DNA from 4 places in the uncultured Aquincola sp. genome. Region 3 is predicted to be linked to each of the others. Evidence: predicted binding sites of a transcription regulator. Region 3 holds the regulator's gene; each other region holds the start of a gene.

Region 1 (3,620 bases), on a different contig from region 3:
GCAAGCCGGCGGACTCCGGCAGCGTGGGCGTGGCCACCACCCGCGGCGCCGCGGCCGGCGGCAGGTCGGCCACGCCGATGGTGCTGCCCGCATCGGCCAGTGCCACCAGCGTGCGCAGCGTGCTGGCCAGCTGGCGCAGGTTGCCGGGCCAGGGTCGCGCGGCCAGGTCAGCCAGCGCCTCGGCCGACAGCTTCAAACCCCGCGCCGGGCCGCCCGCCTGCGCGAACAGCCGCTCGATCACCGCCGGAATGTCGCGCCGGTCGCGCAGCGCCGGCAGCGCCACGATGTAGTCCTGCAGCCGGTAGTACAGGTCGGCGCGGAACTGGCCGGCCTCCACCATCGCGGCCAGGTCGCGGTGGGTGGCGCACACCAGCGCAAAGTCCACCGGCACGCTGCGTCCACCGCCCAGCGGCGTCACGCTGCGCTCCTGCAGCACACGCAGCAGGCGCGACTGCAGCAGCAGCGGCATGTCGCCGATCTCGTCGAGAAACAGCACCCCACCATCGGCCTCACGCACGCGGCCGATCTGGCCCTTGCGCTGCGCGCCGGTGAAAGCGCCTTCGGCATAGCCGAACAGCTCGGCCTCCACCAGGGTTTCGGGCAGCGCGGCGCAGTTCAGCGCCACGAAGGGCCCGCGTGCACGCTGGCTGCGCTGGTGCAGCAGGCCGGCGAACACGTCCTTGCCGGCGCCGGTTTCGCCCTGCAGCAGCACCGAGCTGCCGGCGTCCAGCACGCGCACCGCGCGGGCCAGCAAAGGCTCCAGCGTGTCGTCGGTGACGAAGCCCGGTGCGGGGCGAAGCGACGGCGCCACGGCCGGCCGCGCGGCGGCGGCAGCCACCACCACCGGGGTTTGCCAGGCGGCGGCAAAGCCATCACCCGCCTGGGTGGTGAGCAGGCCGGCACTGCCTTCCAGCCGGCGCCACTGGCGGTCGAACAACTCGTCCATCGGCCGGTCGAGCAGCGCGCCCCAGCGCAGCCCCAGCGCCCGCAGCGCGATGGAGTTGGCGCCGACGATGCGGTCGTCTTCCAGCAGCAGCACCGCTTCACGTGCGGTGCCCAGCATCGTGGCCTTGGTATGAAAGCGCAGCAGCCGCCGGCCCTGCGCATCGGCATGGATCAGCCGGTGCTCGATCTGCTCGCCGGCCAGCTTGACCAGCGCCAGCGCATGCTGGTGCATCTCCGAGGCACTGCCCGAGACGTCCAGCACGCCCAGCACCTCGCCGCGCGGCGAGAGGATGGGCGCGGCCGCGCAATGCAGGATGTGGTGTTCGTCCAGGAAGTGCTCGGCGCCGCGCACTTCCAGCGCCTGCCGCTCCACCAGCGCGGTGCCGATGGCATTGGTGCCGCACTGGCCTTCGGACCAATCGACCCCTGGCTGCAAGGCCACCCGCTGCGCGCGGCGCAGGAACTCGCTGCTGCCGCCCTCTTCCAGGATCAGGCCCTGCGCATCGGTGAGGATGAGCACGCTGCGGGTATGGGCCATCTGCTCGGCCAGCGCTTCCAGCTCGGGTTGCGCATGGTCGATGAGCTTGCGCGAGGCTTCCAGCCGGCCGGCGAACACCGAGCGCGCCAGCGGCTCAGGCCCCGGCACCAGGCCACGGCAGCGCTGCCAGGACCGTTCGATCCACTGCGGCAGCGGCTTGGCGGCATCCACGGGCCAGGTGCCCTCTTCGATGAACCGGCGCCGCGCGGCCTGCATCTGGGCTGCTTCGGCGGGGGAATGTTGCATGCGCTGTCTCCGCGTCTCGTCCGGTCGCGTTTTGCGCCTGCCGCCGCAGCGGCTTGTCGCAGCTTGCGACAACGCGGCGGGGCCGTCTGTCGCAGCCGGCCAGACCACGGCCGGCTGCAGCGATTGTGGAGCGGCATGCCCACCATCGCTTCCCTCGGCAGCGCAGCGGACTTCGGTGAAAACCCGGGGTGAGGTGGCACAGGCTCTGCAGAAAGAGGGTGCAGCGCGCCGCAACGCCAAGGCCGCTCGAAGTCCGCAACCCGCCACCTCTGGAGACACGTCATGAACATGCTCGAACCCGGCCGCTTCGGCACCCCCGTTCCCTTCAAGAAGCGCTACGGCAACTACATCAACGGCCAGTGGGTCGAGCCCACCCAGGGCCGCTACTTCGAGAACGTCACGCCCATCACCGGCCAGGTGTTCTGCGAGATCCCGCGCTCCACCGAAGAGGACGTGGAACGTGCGCTGGACGCGGCCCACGCGGCCAAGGCCGCCTGGGGCAAGACCTCGCCGGCCGAGCGTGCGGTGGTGCTCAACAAGATCGCCGACCGCATCGAAGCCCACCTGCCGATGCTGGCCGCCGCCGAGACCTGGGACAACGGCAAGCCCATCCGCGAAACCACCTTCGCCGACCTGCCGCTGGCGGTGGACCACTTCCGCTACTTCGCAGGTTGCGTGAGGTCGCAGGAAGGCAGCATCTGCGAGATCGACCCGCAGACCTATGCGTACCACTTCCATGAACCGCTGGGCGTGGTGGGCCAGATCATCCCGTGGAACTTCCCGCTGCTGATGGCGGTGTGGAAGCTGGCGCCCGCGCTGGCCGCCGGCAACTGCGTGGTGCTCAAGCCGGCCGAGCAGACGCCGGTGTCCATCCTCGTGCTGATGGAGACCATCGGCGACCTGCTGCCGCCGGGCGTGGTCAACGTGGTCAACGGCTTCGGCCTGGAATGCGGCAAGCCGCTGGCCAGCAGCAAGCGCATCGCCAAGATCGCCTTCACCGGCGAAACCTCCACCGGCCGGCTGATCATGCAGTACGCCAGCCAGAACCTGATCCCGGTGACGCTGGAGCTGGGCGGCAAGTCGCCCAACATCTTCTTCGCCGACGTGATGGGCAAGGACGACGCCTTCTTCAACAAGGCGCTGGAAGGCTTTGCGCTGTTTGCGCTCAACCAGGGCGAGGTGTGCACCTGCCCTTCGCGCGTGCTGATCCAGGAATCGATCTACGAAGCCTTCATCGAACGCGCGGTGGAACGCGTGCGCGCCATCAAGCAGGGCAACCCGCTGGAGATGAGCACGATGATCGGCGCGCAGGCGTCCGACGAGCAGCTGCAAAAGATCCTGGGCTACATGGACATCGGCCGCCAGGAAGGCGCAGCCTGCCTGATCGGCGGTGGCCGCAGCGTGCTGGAAGGCGACCTCAAGGGCGGCTACTACGTGCAGCCCACGGTGTTCAAGGGCCACAACAAGATGCGCATCTTCCAGGAAGAGATCTTCGGCCCGGTGGTGTCGGTCACCACCTTCAAGGACGAAGAAGAAGCCCTGACCATCGCCAACGACTCGGCCTACGGCCTGGGCGCCGGCGTGTGGACGCGTGACATGAACACCTCCTTCCGCGTGGGCCGCGGCATCCAGGCCGGCCGCGTGTGGACCAACTGCTACCACGCCTACCCGGCGCATGCCGCCTTCGGCGGCTACAAGCAGTCGGGCATCGGCCGCGAGAACCACAAGATGATGCTGGACCACTACCAGCAGACCAAGAACCTGCTGGTCAGCTACAGCGACCAGGCGCTCGGCTTCTTCTGACGCGGCCTTCTGGCGCGCATGGCCCGGACCACCGGGCCCCTTTTCCAGTTCCCGAGGAGACAAACCCGTGACCACCTTCCCCACGCGC
Region 2 (3,620 bases), on a different contig from region 3:
CGTTGGGAGACAAGTTCCCGGCCCAGCCCGAAGTGCAGAAGCTGTTGAGTCAACTGTAGTGAGGAATCCGTCACGGTGGGACCCTGCGTCAGCCGGACGGGCCATGGAGCCAGGGCCACGGGCTCCGAAGGACAAGTCGACGGACCTCGTCATCGGGGAACAGGAGACCCGCCTTGCACAACGACAACCGCTTTGACTACGGCCGTGCCTTCTCGCGCAACATCGGCTGGGTGACGCCCGAAGAACAACGCCGCCTGGCCACCGCCCGGGTGGCCATCGCCGGCCTGGGCGGCGTGGGCGGCGCCCATGCGATCACCCTGGCCCGCCTGGGTGTCACCCGCTTTCACATCGCCGACTTCGACCGCTTCGAGGTGCACAACTTCAACCGCCAGGCCGGCGCCTTCATGAGCACGCTGGACCAGCCGAAGGCCGAAGTGATTGCGCGCATGGTGCGCGACATCAATCCCGAGGCGGAGGTGGAGGTGTTCGGCGACGGGGTGACGGCCGGGAATGTCGGGGCCTTCCTGCAAGGCGTCGACGTGTACGTGGACGGCATCGACTTCTTCGCCATCGAGGCGCGGCGCCTGCTGTTCGCGCAGTCGTACGCGCAGGGCATTCCGGCGCTGACGGCGGCGCCGCTGGGCATGGGCGTGTCGCTGCTGTACTTCCAGCCCGGGCGCATGAGCTTCGAGGAGTACTTCCGCGTCGAAGGCCAGCCGGTGGAAGAGCAGTACGCCCGCTTCATCGCCGGCCTGTCGCCCTCGGCGATGAACCGCCACTACCTGGTGGCGCCGGACGCGGTGAACTTCAAGGAGCGGCGCGGCCCGAGCACGCCCATGTCCTGCGACCTGTGCGCGGGCGTGATGGGCACGGCGGTGCTGAAGGTGCTGCTGGGGCGCGGCAAGCTGAGCCCTGCGCCCTGGGCGCTGCAGTTCGACGCGTACGAGCAGAAGCTGCGCCGCACCTGGCGGCCGGGTGGCAACGCCAACGTCGTGCAGCGGCTGCTGCTGCGTTTCATCCGCCCGCGCGTGGCGGGCGGTTGATGCGCTGAGGGGCGATCGAAGCCCCAATGACAATGGGGCCCACCCCGCGAAGGATGGACCCCGTGTGAAGCACGCCCCGCCCGGGGCGTGCTGCGTTTCAGGCGACTCAGGCCTTGTTGCTGCGGCGGCGAGCCAGGCCCAGGCCCAGCAGCGCGGCGCCGACCAGCGCCAGCGAGGCGGGTTCCGGCACGTTGTTGTTGAACTCGGCCGAAGCGTCGCCCACGGCCACGCCGCTGTAGTTGCCCGGGGTCAGGGCGGGGTTGAAGCTCTCGTTTTCGCCCGACACTTCGATGCGCAGGTAGAACGGCTGCGGGTCGAAGAAGAAGGCGGAACCGGTGGCCGTCAGGTCCAGGGCGCCGTAGTTGATGACGAACGAACCGCCGCTGGCGGCTTGGTTGCCGACCAGGGGCACATTGGCTTGGCTGCCGGCCAGCACGACGTTGCTGCTGCCCAGCAGGATGTCGTCGGCGTTGTTGGTCAGCGTGGTGGCGCCCAGGCCGTTGCTGCCGTTCAGGGTCTTGCCGGTGTTGGAGTTCACGTCGGCGAAGAACTGCACGCTGCCGGTCAGGAAGTCGGCCAGGGCGGTGGTGCCCACGAACGAGATGCTGCCAGCCACGGTGAACAGGCCGTAGATGCGGTAGCCGGAGGTGCCCGGGCCGTTCAGGAAGGTCGACTGCGAGGAGCTGCCCAGCGAGAAGCCGGTGGCGTTGAAGAAGCCGGACTCGTTGAAGACAGTTTGCGCAGCGGGGTTGGCTTGCGTCTGGTTGATCTGCGCTTCGTAGCGCAGCGTGATCTTGTCGGCGACGACTTCGTTTTGCGGGGTGCCGGTGATCGCGCTTTCTTCCACCTTGAAGGTGGCGCCAGCGTGGGCGGTACCCAGCAGGGCGGCGAGAACGGCGCCAGCGATGAGCTTGGTCTTGAACATGTGTGACTCCCGTCGGTGAATGCTGTTGCGAGCCTTTAAAGCAGACACCGTGCCACCCCAATATGCCTCAATGAAATCAATCACTTAGCCGATTTTCAGGCGCTGCCTCCGCGGCGCGTGTAAAGGAATTCGACAGCCGCCGGACTTTAGTCCCCGCCCCCGCTGCCGAAATCCCGCCACGCCCTTCAAGCCAAAGCGAGAACGACCGCCCATGACCGCTCCGACCTACCGCCTCATCACCCGCAGCGACTTCGACGGCCTGGTGTGTGCCGTGCTGCTGAACGAACTGAAGATGATCGACGAGATCAAGTTCGTGCATCCCAAGGACATGCAGGACGGCAAGGTGGAGGTGACGGCGCGGGACATCACCACCAACCTGCCCTACGTGCCCGGCGTGTACATGGCCTTCGACCATCATGCGTCGGAAACCCTGCGCAACACCGGCGAGCGGCCCAACCACGTGATCGATGCCAAGGCGCCTTCGGCCGCGCGCGTGGTGTATGAGCACTTCGGCGGCGCGGCGCGCTTTCCGACCATCGCGCCCGACATGATGGCCGCGGTGGACAAGGCCGACGCCGCGCAGTTCAGCCGCGACGAGATCCTGAACCCCAGCGGCTGGGTGCTGCTGAACTACCTGATGGACGCGCGCACCGGGCTGGGCCGCTTCCGCAACTTCCGCATCAGCAACTATGCGCTGATGATGGACCTGATCGCCTACTGCCGCGACCATGGCATCCAGGACATCCTGGGCCTGCCCGACGTGAAGGAACGGGTGGACCTGTACTTCGAGCATGCCGAGCGCGCCAAGGAGCAGATCACCCGCTGCGCCACCGTGCACGGCAACCTGGTGGTGCTGGACCTGCGGCACGAAGAGACCATCTTCGCGGCCAACCGCTTCATGATCTACGCGCTGTTCCCGCAGACCAACATCTCCATCCACGTGATGTGGGGCGTGCAGCAGCGCAACACGGTGTTTGCCACCGGCAAGAGCATCCTCGACCGCAGCAGCAAGACCGACGTGGGCGCGCTGATGCTCGAATACGGCGGCGGCGGCCACCACGCGGCCGGCACCTGCCAGGTGGAGAACGATCAGGCAGAGGCGGTGCTGGCCCAGCTGATCGAGCGCATCCGCCAGGACGGCTGACTGGCGCACCCGGCGCCGGCCGCTAGATGTTCAGCCGCCGGGCCGCCCCAAGGCTGAACGCTCCCCCCTGGGGGGACGCGAGCGAAGCGAGCTTGGGGGCAAGTACACTCCCCACCCCAGCGCCGATTTGCTTCTCAGATTGCGGGCGCTCAACAAATACTGCTAAAGAGGGATGCCCGGCCCGGTGTCCGCATCTTTGGCGGCACCGGGTTTCTTGTTGATGGCATCCCTAGGACACGTCACACCGCAGCGCATGCACTTTGCCCAGCCGCTGCCGCTGAAAAGCGGCGCCCGGCTGGCCGACTACACCCTGGTCTACGAGACCTACGGCAGGCTGAACGCCGACCGCAGCAATGCCGTGCTGGTGTGCCATGCACTCAATGCCTCGCACCACGTGGCGGGCACCTATGAAGGCCAGGACCGCAGCGAAGGCTGGTGGGACAACCTGGTGGGTCCCGGCAAACCGCTGGACACCGACCGCTTCTTCGTCATCGGCATCAACAACCCG
Region 3 (3,620 bases):
GTGTTCGATGTGCCCCTGCTCACCGAATCGGCCCATTGGCGCGAGCGGGTGCACAAGGTGCTGGTGGTCGACTGCCGCGAAGCCACGCAGGTGGCGCGGGTGATGCGCCGCTCGGGCTGGGCCGAAGAAACGGTGCAGCGCGTGGTGGCCCAGCAGGCCACACGGGCCGCGCGGCGGGCGATTGCCGATGCCGTGATCTTCAATGAAGGGCTGACCTTGGAACAGCTCGATACCCAGGTACAGCGCCTGTGGCAGGCCTGGGGCGCGGACCGTGTGAAACAATAAGCAGAGCCCTCTTTACCGGCCTGCATCTTGGTTCTCTACGAATACCCGTTCAACGAAGGCATCCGCACGATGCTGCGGCTGGAGCACCTGTTCAACAGGCTCGGTCAGCTGGTGTCGCGCGACACCACGGTGGACCACCACTTCGCGCTGGCCACCCTGTTCGAGATCATGGACGTCGCCTCGCGCGCCGACCTGAAGTCAGACCTGCTCAAGGAACTGGACCGCCACCGCGCGCTGCTGGAAAGCTACCGTGGCAACCCCGCCATCTCGGAAGCGGCGCTGGACGTCGTCACCGCGCGGCTGGACCATGCCTTCAACGGCCTGAACGGCATGGACGGCAAGGCCGGCCACCAGCTCAACGGCAACGAGTGGCTGATGAGCATCCGCAGCCGCATCGGCATTCCGGGCGGCACCTGCGAGTTCGACCTGCCGGCCTACCACGCCTGGCAGCAGCATGAGCCGGCGCAACGCCGGGCCGATCTGGTGCGCTGGATCGACACCATGCGGCCGCTGGCCGACGCGCTGCACGTGCTGCTGGGCCTGCTGCGCGACAGCGGCGTGCCACACAAGGTGGTGGCCACCGGCGGCCAGTTCCAGCGCAGCCTGCCGCAGGGCAAGGCCTACCACCTGCTGCGCGTGCGGCTGCCCGCCGACCCCGAGCTGGTGCCCGAGATCACCGGCCACCGCCTGATGGTGTCGGTGCGCCTGATGCGCCACGACGAAGAGGGCCGGCTGCGGCCCACCACCGAAGACTGCAGCTTCGAGCTGACGCTCTGCGCATGACCCGCACCGTCAAGTGCCCGGCCTGCGGCGGGCCCAGCCTGTATGCGCCCGAGAACAAGTGGCGCCCCTTCTGCAGCGAGCGTTGCCGCACCGCCGACCTGGGCGCCTGGGCCGAAGGCCGCTACCGGCTGCCCGCCGAATCGCAGGACCCGGACACGGAAACGCCGGCGGCGCCCGAAGGCACGCGCCGGCGCGAAGAGTTCTAGCGCCTCAGTCCCGCGGGGCCGCCCCAGGGGACTGAGGGCCGCCTCTGAGCATCACACTCGCGCTTCGAGCGCGACCGACACGGGCACCGGCACCGAAGGCGTCGGCCGCTGGCGGCGCATTTCCACCGCGGGCAGCTTGAGCTGCTGGCGGTACTTGGTGACGGTGCGGCGCGCCACATGGAAGCCCTGGCGCTTGAGCATCGCGGCCAGCTGCACGTCCGACAGCGGTTCGGTCGGCGCTTCTTCCTCGATCAGCTCGCGGATGACGCCGCGGATGGCCGTGGTCGAGGCCTGGCCGCCGCTGTGCGTGGGCAGCGAGCGCGAGAAGAAGTACTTCAGCTCGAACACGCCCGACGGCGTGGCCATGTACTTGTTGTTGGTCACCCGGCAGACGGTGGACTCGTGCAGGCCCACCTCCTGCGCGATGTCGCGCAGCGCCAGCGGCTTCATCGCCATCGGGCCGTATTCGAAGAAGTGGCGCTGGTGGCGCACGATGGCGTTGGCCACGTCCAGGATGGTGGCAAAGCGCTGCTCCACGTTGCGCAGCGTCCAGCGCGCTTCACGCAGGTGGGCCGCCAGGTCGGTCTGGCCGGTGTCGCGGTGGCGCTGGAACAAGTCGGCGTAGAGGCGATTGAGGCGCACACGCGGCACCACCTCGGGGTTCAGCGTGGTGATCCAGTTGTTGCCGCGGCCGCGGCGCACGATGACGTCGGGCGTCACGTACGGCGTGCGGGTGGACTCAAAGCGTGAGCCCGGGCGCGGGTCGAACTGGCGGATGCGGTCGCACACGGCTTCCACCTCGCCGGGGGTCGACTCCACCAGCGCGGCCAGCTTGTGGTACTCCCGCATGGCCATGCGCTGCAGCGGCTGGGCCAACACCTTGCGCGCCAGCGCGCGCTGCGCTTCATCCTCGATCAGCACGGTTTGCAGCAGCAGGCATTCGGCCAGGTCGCGGGCGCCGATGCCCAGCGGGTCCAGCGCCTGCACGCGGGCCAGGGCCACGCGGATTTCATCCAGGCTGGTCGCCGGCTCCAGCTCGGCCATGTCGCGCAGCTCTTCCAGCGGCTGGCGCAGGTAGCCGTCGTCGTCCAGTGATTCCACCAGCATCGCGGCCAGCACGCGGTCGCGCTCGCTCAAGGGCATCACGTTGAGCTGGGTGTGCAGGTGCTGGCGCAACGACACGCTTTGCGGCACCAAGTCGATCAAGGAGATGTCGCCATCGGAGGCCGGGCCATGGCCGCCGCCTGCGGACATGGTCCATGCCTGGGCTTCCCAAGGGTCGGCCGACACGTCGGCGTGATCGTCCTCGGCAGCAGGCGCGGCCGACAGGTCTTCGCCTTCTTCTTCAAGAAACGGGTTGCCATCGACCGCTTGCTGCACTTCCTGGGCGAAATCCAGCGACGACAGCTGAAGCAGGCGCACTGCGTGCTGAAGGCGGGGGGTGACGGTCTGGGTCTGGCGGCGCTCGATGCGCATGTGCAGTGCGGCGGTCATGCAATCTCCTGGGGCCGGTAGGCGTTAGAAACAGTGTCGCGGTGGCCTCTTTCGCCAGGCCTAGGCCGATGCGGGCGCTTGATGTAGGTGTGATCCGACAGTGGCCTCACGGGCACTCACGTGCGGACACATGCGGTTGCCGCAAAAACTGCTGGCCTGTGGCAACGCAGCGCGCGTGGCGATGGCTGCCAGTTCGCCCGTGCGCCGCCGGGGCGGGCACGCCGGCTGCGAAGGGGCGGTGGCCATGCCACACCGGCCACACCGCCATGACCATCGCCCATCCTGATGAACTGCCCCCTGCGCTTGTCTACGTGAGTGACGACGGTCCTGGCTGGCACCGCGTGGCCCGAGGCAAGTCGTTCGGCTACACCGACGACCAGGGCAAGCCCATCAAGGACGAGCAGCAGCTGCAGCGCATCCGCTCGCTGGCCATTCCGCCGGCCTACACCGACGTGTGGATCTGCCCCAAACCCAACGGCCACCTGCAGGCCACCGGGCGCGACGCACGGGGCCGCAAGCAGTACCGCTACCACGCGCTGTGGCATGAGCACCAGGGCCAGAGCAAGTTCGAGCGGCTGCAGCAGTTCGGCGCGGTGCTGCCCGCCATCCGCCGCCGTGTGGAGCGTGACCTGGCCCAGCCCGGTCTGCCCCGCAGCAAGGTGCTGGCGGCCCTGGTGCGGCTGCTGGACACCACCTACCTGCGCATCGGCAACGACGAATACGCCAAGCAGAACGGCTCCTTCGGCCTGACCACGCTGCGGCGCCGGCATGCGGCCATCAAGGGCAGCGTGCTCAAGCTGAGCTTTCGCGGCAAAAGCGGCGTGGAGCAGGAAGTGGCGGTGCAGGACGCCC
Region 4 (3,620 bases), on a different contig from region 3:
CGGATGGGCGGTGGGCTTCATGGGGGCAGGCGCGACAGCTCGCGGCGGATGGCTTCGACGTCGCCTTCCTTGCGCTGGATGGCGGTGCGCATCTCGTCCACACGGTCGAGATAGCGCTGATAGTTGCGTTCGTTGCCCTGCCGCTCGGGCTGGCCGTTGTTGAATTCCAGCTTCATCGCGGCCAGGCGCTCCTGTTCCTTGCGCAGCTCGGCTTCCAGGATGCGGCGCGCGTCGGCGTCGCGGGCGCGCTGATCGGCGGGGTCGACCCGGCCTTCACCGCTGCGCTGGGCCGAAGCACCCGGCGCGGCCCCGGCCGGCGCCGGCACCGGCCGCGGCTTGGTCTGCATCACCGTGACCGGTGCGCTTTCGATGGTGCGGCAGCCACGGTCCTGCGCCTCGCGCGGGCTCAGCTGGTCGGTGTAGAGCACCGGCGGGCCGGGGCAGCGGTAGACCGTGGTGGTCTGTGCCCAGGCGGGGGCCGTGCAGGCCAGCAGCACCGTCACCAGCCATCGACGAAACGTCATGCAGCGAATCTCCAAGGGTCGGGGCGTTGATTGTGCGGCAGTGGCACCACCCGCCCGCCGGGCCGCCCCAAGGGCGGGTGCGGCCCCCCTGGGGGGTAGCGAGCGCAGCGAGCTTGGGGGCTCCATGAACGAAAAGGGACGGCCGAGGCCGTCCCTTTGTAGCAAGCCCCGAAGGACTTACAGGCTGTAGTACATGTCGAACTCGACCGGGTGCGTGGTCATGCGGAAGCGCTGCACTTCCTGCATCTTCAGGTCGATGTACGCGTCGATGTACGAGTCGGTGAACACGCCGCCCTTGGTCAGGAATTCGCGGTCCTTGTCCAGGTACTCCAGCGCCTGGTCGAGGCTGTGGCACACGGTCGGGATCAGCTTGTCTTCTTCCGGCGGCAGGTGGTAGAGGTCCTTCGAGGCGGCTTCGCCCGGATGGATCTTGTTTTCCACGCCGTCCAGGCCGGCCATCAGCAGGGCCGAGAAGGCCAGGTACGGGTTGGCCATGGGGTCCGGGAAGCGCGCTTCGATGCGGCGGCCCTTCGGGTTGGCGACGAACGGGATGCGGATCGAGGCCGAGCGGTTCTTGGCCGAGTAGGCCAGCTTCACCGGGGCTTCGAAGCCCGGCACCAGACGCTTGTAGCTGTTGGTGGTCGGGTTGGTGATCGCGTTCAGCGCGCGGCCGTGCTTGATGATGCCGCCGATGTAGTACAGCGCGAATTCGCTCAGGCCGGCGTAGCCGTCACCGGCGAACAGGTTCTTGCCGTCCTTCCAGACCGACTGGTGCACGTGCATGCCCGAGCCGTTGTCGCCCACGATGGGCTTGGGCATGAAGGTCAGGGTCTTGCCGTAGCTGCGGGCCACGTTCTGCATCACGTACTTCTGCAGCTGGCACCAGTCGGCGCGTTGCAGCAGCGTGCTGAACTTGGTGCCCAGTTCCATCTGGCCGGCGTTGGCCACTTCGTGGTGGTGCACTTCGACCGGGATGCCCAGCGATTCGAGGATCAGGCTCATTTCCGAGCGCAGGTCCTGGCCCGAGTCGACCGGGGGAGTGGGGAAGTAGCCGCCCTTGACGGTGGGACGGTAGCCGGAGTTGCCGTGCTCGTAGTCCTTGCCGGTGCTCCAGGCGCCCTCTTCCGACTCGATCTTGACGAAGCAGCCGGACATGTCGACTTGCCAGCGCACGCTGTCGAAGACGAAGAATTCGGGCTCGGGGCCGAAGAAGGCGGTATCGCCCAGGCCGGACGACTTCAGGTAGGCCTCGGCGCGCTTGGCCAGCGAACGCGGGTCGCGCTCATAGGCCTTGCCGTCGGCGGGCTCCAGCACGTCGCAGGTCAGGATGACGGTGGGCTCTTCGAAGAACGGGTCGATGTTGGCCGTGTTCGGGTCCGGCATCAGCAGCATGTCGGACGCTTCGATGCCCTTCCAGCCGGCGATCGACGAACCGTCGAAGGCGTGGCCGGAGGTGAACTTGTCTTCGTCGAAGTGCGAGATGGGCACCGTGACGTGCTGTTCCTTGCCGCGGGTGTCGGTGAAGCGGAAGTCAACGAACTTGACTTCGTTTTCCTTCACCATGGTCATCACGTCGGCGACAGTCTTTGCCATCAGGAATCTCCTAGCGGGCGCTGGTCTGGGGTGGTTTTAAGGGAGCGAAACGGCAGATCGGGGAATTCAAAGGCAGCCCGGGTACGCCGGCTGCCAAGCCCCAAAAAGGCGCATGCAAAATTAGCAGAAAGTGTGCCCGCGGAATCTTACCGGTTCCGGGGCGGGGTAACGCCAACTTGGTGCACTGCAACGCACCAGGCCAGCGCATTCTGGGCGCGCGTCAGCGCACCATTTCCGGGCCGAGCGTCAGCGCCATGCCGCGCAGCGCCGACAGCAGCCGCTCATACGCCGCCGGCACCAGCGCCGCCGCGCCCTTGACGCCCAGCTCGATGTGGCGGCCGTACTGCGGATGGTCGACGCTGGGCAGGCTGAACACCTTGACGCCCGGGTGCTCCTGCTCCACCGCTTCCATCAGCGGCGTGAGCGTGGCTTCCATGCCGCCGAAGACGATGACCGACTGCTCCACCTGCCGGTGGCTGCCGTGCAGCGCGGCATAGCGGCCGTCCAGCAGGGCTTCGATCATCGGGTGCGCCATCACCGGGAAGCCGGGCACGAAGTGCACGTCGCCCACGCTGAAGCCCGGAATCTTGTTGTACGGGTTGGGAATGATCGCCGCGCCCTCGGGGAACACGCCCATGTTGAGGCGGTGCACGTTGTCGGGGCGGTCGGGCTCGTAAGGCGTGCCCTGCTCGGCCGCCACGTCGCGCATGCGCTCCTGGATCAGCGCCTTGGCTTCGGGGTGCAGCAGCAGCGGCACGCCCAGCGCGGCAGCGGCGGCCTGGCGGGTGTGGTCGTCGGGCGTGGCGCCGATGCCGCCGCAGCTGAACACCACGTCGCGGGTGGCGAAGGCTTCGCGCAGCGTGGCGGTCATGCGCTCGCGGTCGTCGCCCACGTAGCGGGCCCAGGCCAGCGACAGGCCGCGGGCGCCCAGCAGCTCGATGACCTTGGCCAGGTGCTTGTCCTGGCGCTTGCCCGAGAGGATCTCGTCGCCGACGATGATGAGGCCGAAGTTCATGACAAACGCTCCGGTGAAGATGAAGAAGGCGGCAGCGCCGGCGCGGCATCCACCACCACCACGGGCCCGGTGGCGGGGCCGGTGGTGCCCGCCATGCGCAGCCGCTGCAGCGCGGCCAGGCCATAGTGGGTGAACCACAGCGACGAAAAGGCGAACACCAGCGTGTACAGCCACACCGAGGCCACGATGAGGATGGGCGCCAGCACCAGCGTGACCGCGCTCACCGCCCACAACAGCGAAGGTGCGGCGCCCAGGTAGCCGCACACCACGCCGATGGTCAGCAGCGGCCAGCGGTGCTGGCGCAGGATCAGCCGGCGCTCTTCCGCGGTCGCATGGTCGGACAGCGCGTCGAAGGCCATCACGCGGTAGGTCAGCCAGCCCCAGATCAAGGGCGGTATCACCAGCACCAGCGGCGGAATGAGCCACAGCGGCACGCTGGCGGCCAGCAGCAAGAAGGCCAGCAGCGTATGGCCGAGCGAAAAAGCCAC

Evidence for each region. Region 3 encodes sigma-54, which starts transcription at its own class of promoters, with help from an activator protein. Its sites were predicted from a motif close to TGGCANGNAANCTGCTTT; they were not measured.
Region 1: adh (aldehyde dehydrogenase) is a predicted target of sigma-54. The motif match lies at 1,924-1,941, and genes of this name have one in related genera.
Region 2: pepA (flocculation-associated PEP-CTERM protein PepA) is a predicted target of sigma-54. The motif match lies at 2,006-2,023, and genes of this name have one in related genera.
Region 4: glnA (type I glutamate--ammonia ligase) is a predicted target of sigma-54. The motif match lies at 2,238-2,255, and genes of this name have one in related genera.

Annotation. Positions count from the first base shown of each region.
Region 1 is NZ_CAXFDV010000636.1:3,878-7,497, forward strand. It holds gene ABNT58_RS22225 (sigma-54-dependent Fis family transcriptional regulator) at 1-1,729, opposite strand, end outside; gene adh (aldehyde dehydrogenase) at 2,012-3,532, shown strand; gene ABNT58_RS22235 (PQQ-dependent dehydrogenase, methanol/ethanol family) at 3,600-3,620, shown strand, end outside.
Region 2 is NZ_CAXFDV010000036.1:9,589-13,208, forward strand. It holds gene prsT (XrtA/PEP-CTERM system TPR-repeat protein PrsT) at 1-59, shown strand, start outside; gene ABNT58_RS01380 (ThiF family adenylyltransferase) at 174-1,043, shown strand; gene pepA (flocculation-associated PEP-CTERM protein PepA) at 1,150-1,968, opposite strand; gene ABNT58_RS01390 (exopolyphosphatase) at 2,180-3,112, shown strand; partial or broken gene ABNT58_RS01395 (homoserine O-acetyltransferase) at 3,333-3,620, shown strand, end outside.
Region 3 is NZ_CAXFDV010000284.1:2,438-6,057, reverse strand. It holds partial or broken gene coaE (dephospho-CoA kinase) at 1-285, shown strand, start outside; gene zapD (cell division protein ZapD) at 313-1,068, shown strand; gene ABNT58_RS09915 (DNA gyrase inhibitor YacG) at 1,065-1,274, shown strand; gene rpoN (RNA polymerase factor sigma-54) at 1,326-2,768, opposite strand; gene ABNT58_RS09905 (DNA topoisomerase IB) at 3,035-3,620, shown strand, end outside.
Region 4 is NZ_CAXFDV010000406.1:2,219-5,838, reverse strand. It holds gene glnL (nitrogen regulation protein NR(II)) at 1-21, opposite strand, end outside; gene ABNT58_RS13885 (hypothetical protein) at 18-524, opposite strand; gene glnA (type I glutamate--ammonia ligase) at 702-2,117, opposite strand; gene ABNT58_RS13875 (molybdopterin-binding protein) at 2,338-3,132, opposite strand; gene ABNT58_RS13870 (EI24 domain-containing protein) at 3,129-3,620, opposite strand, start outside.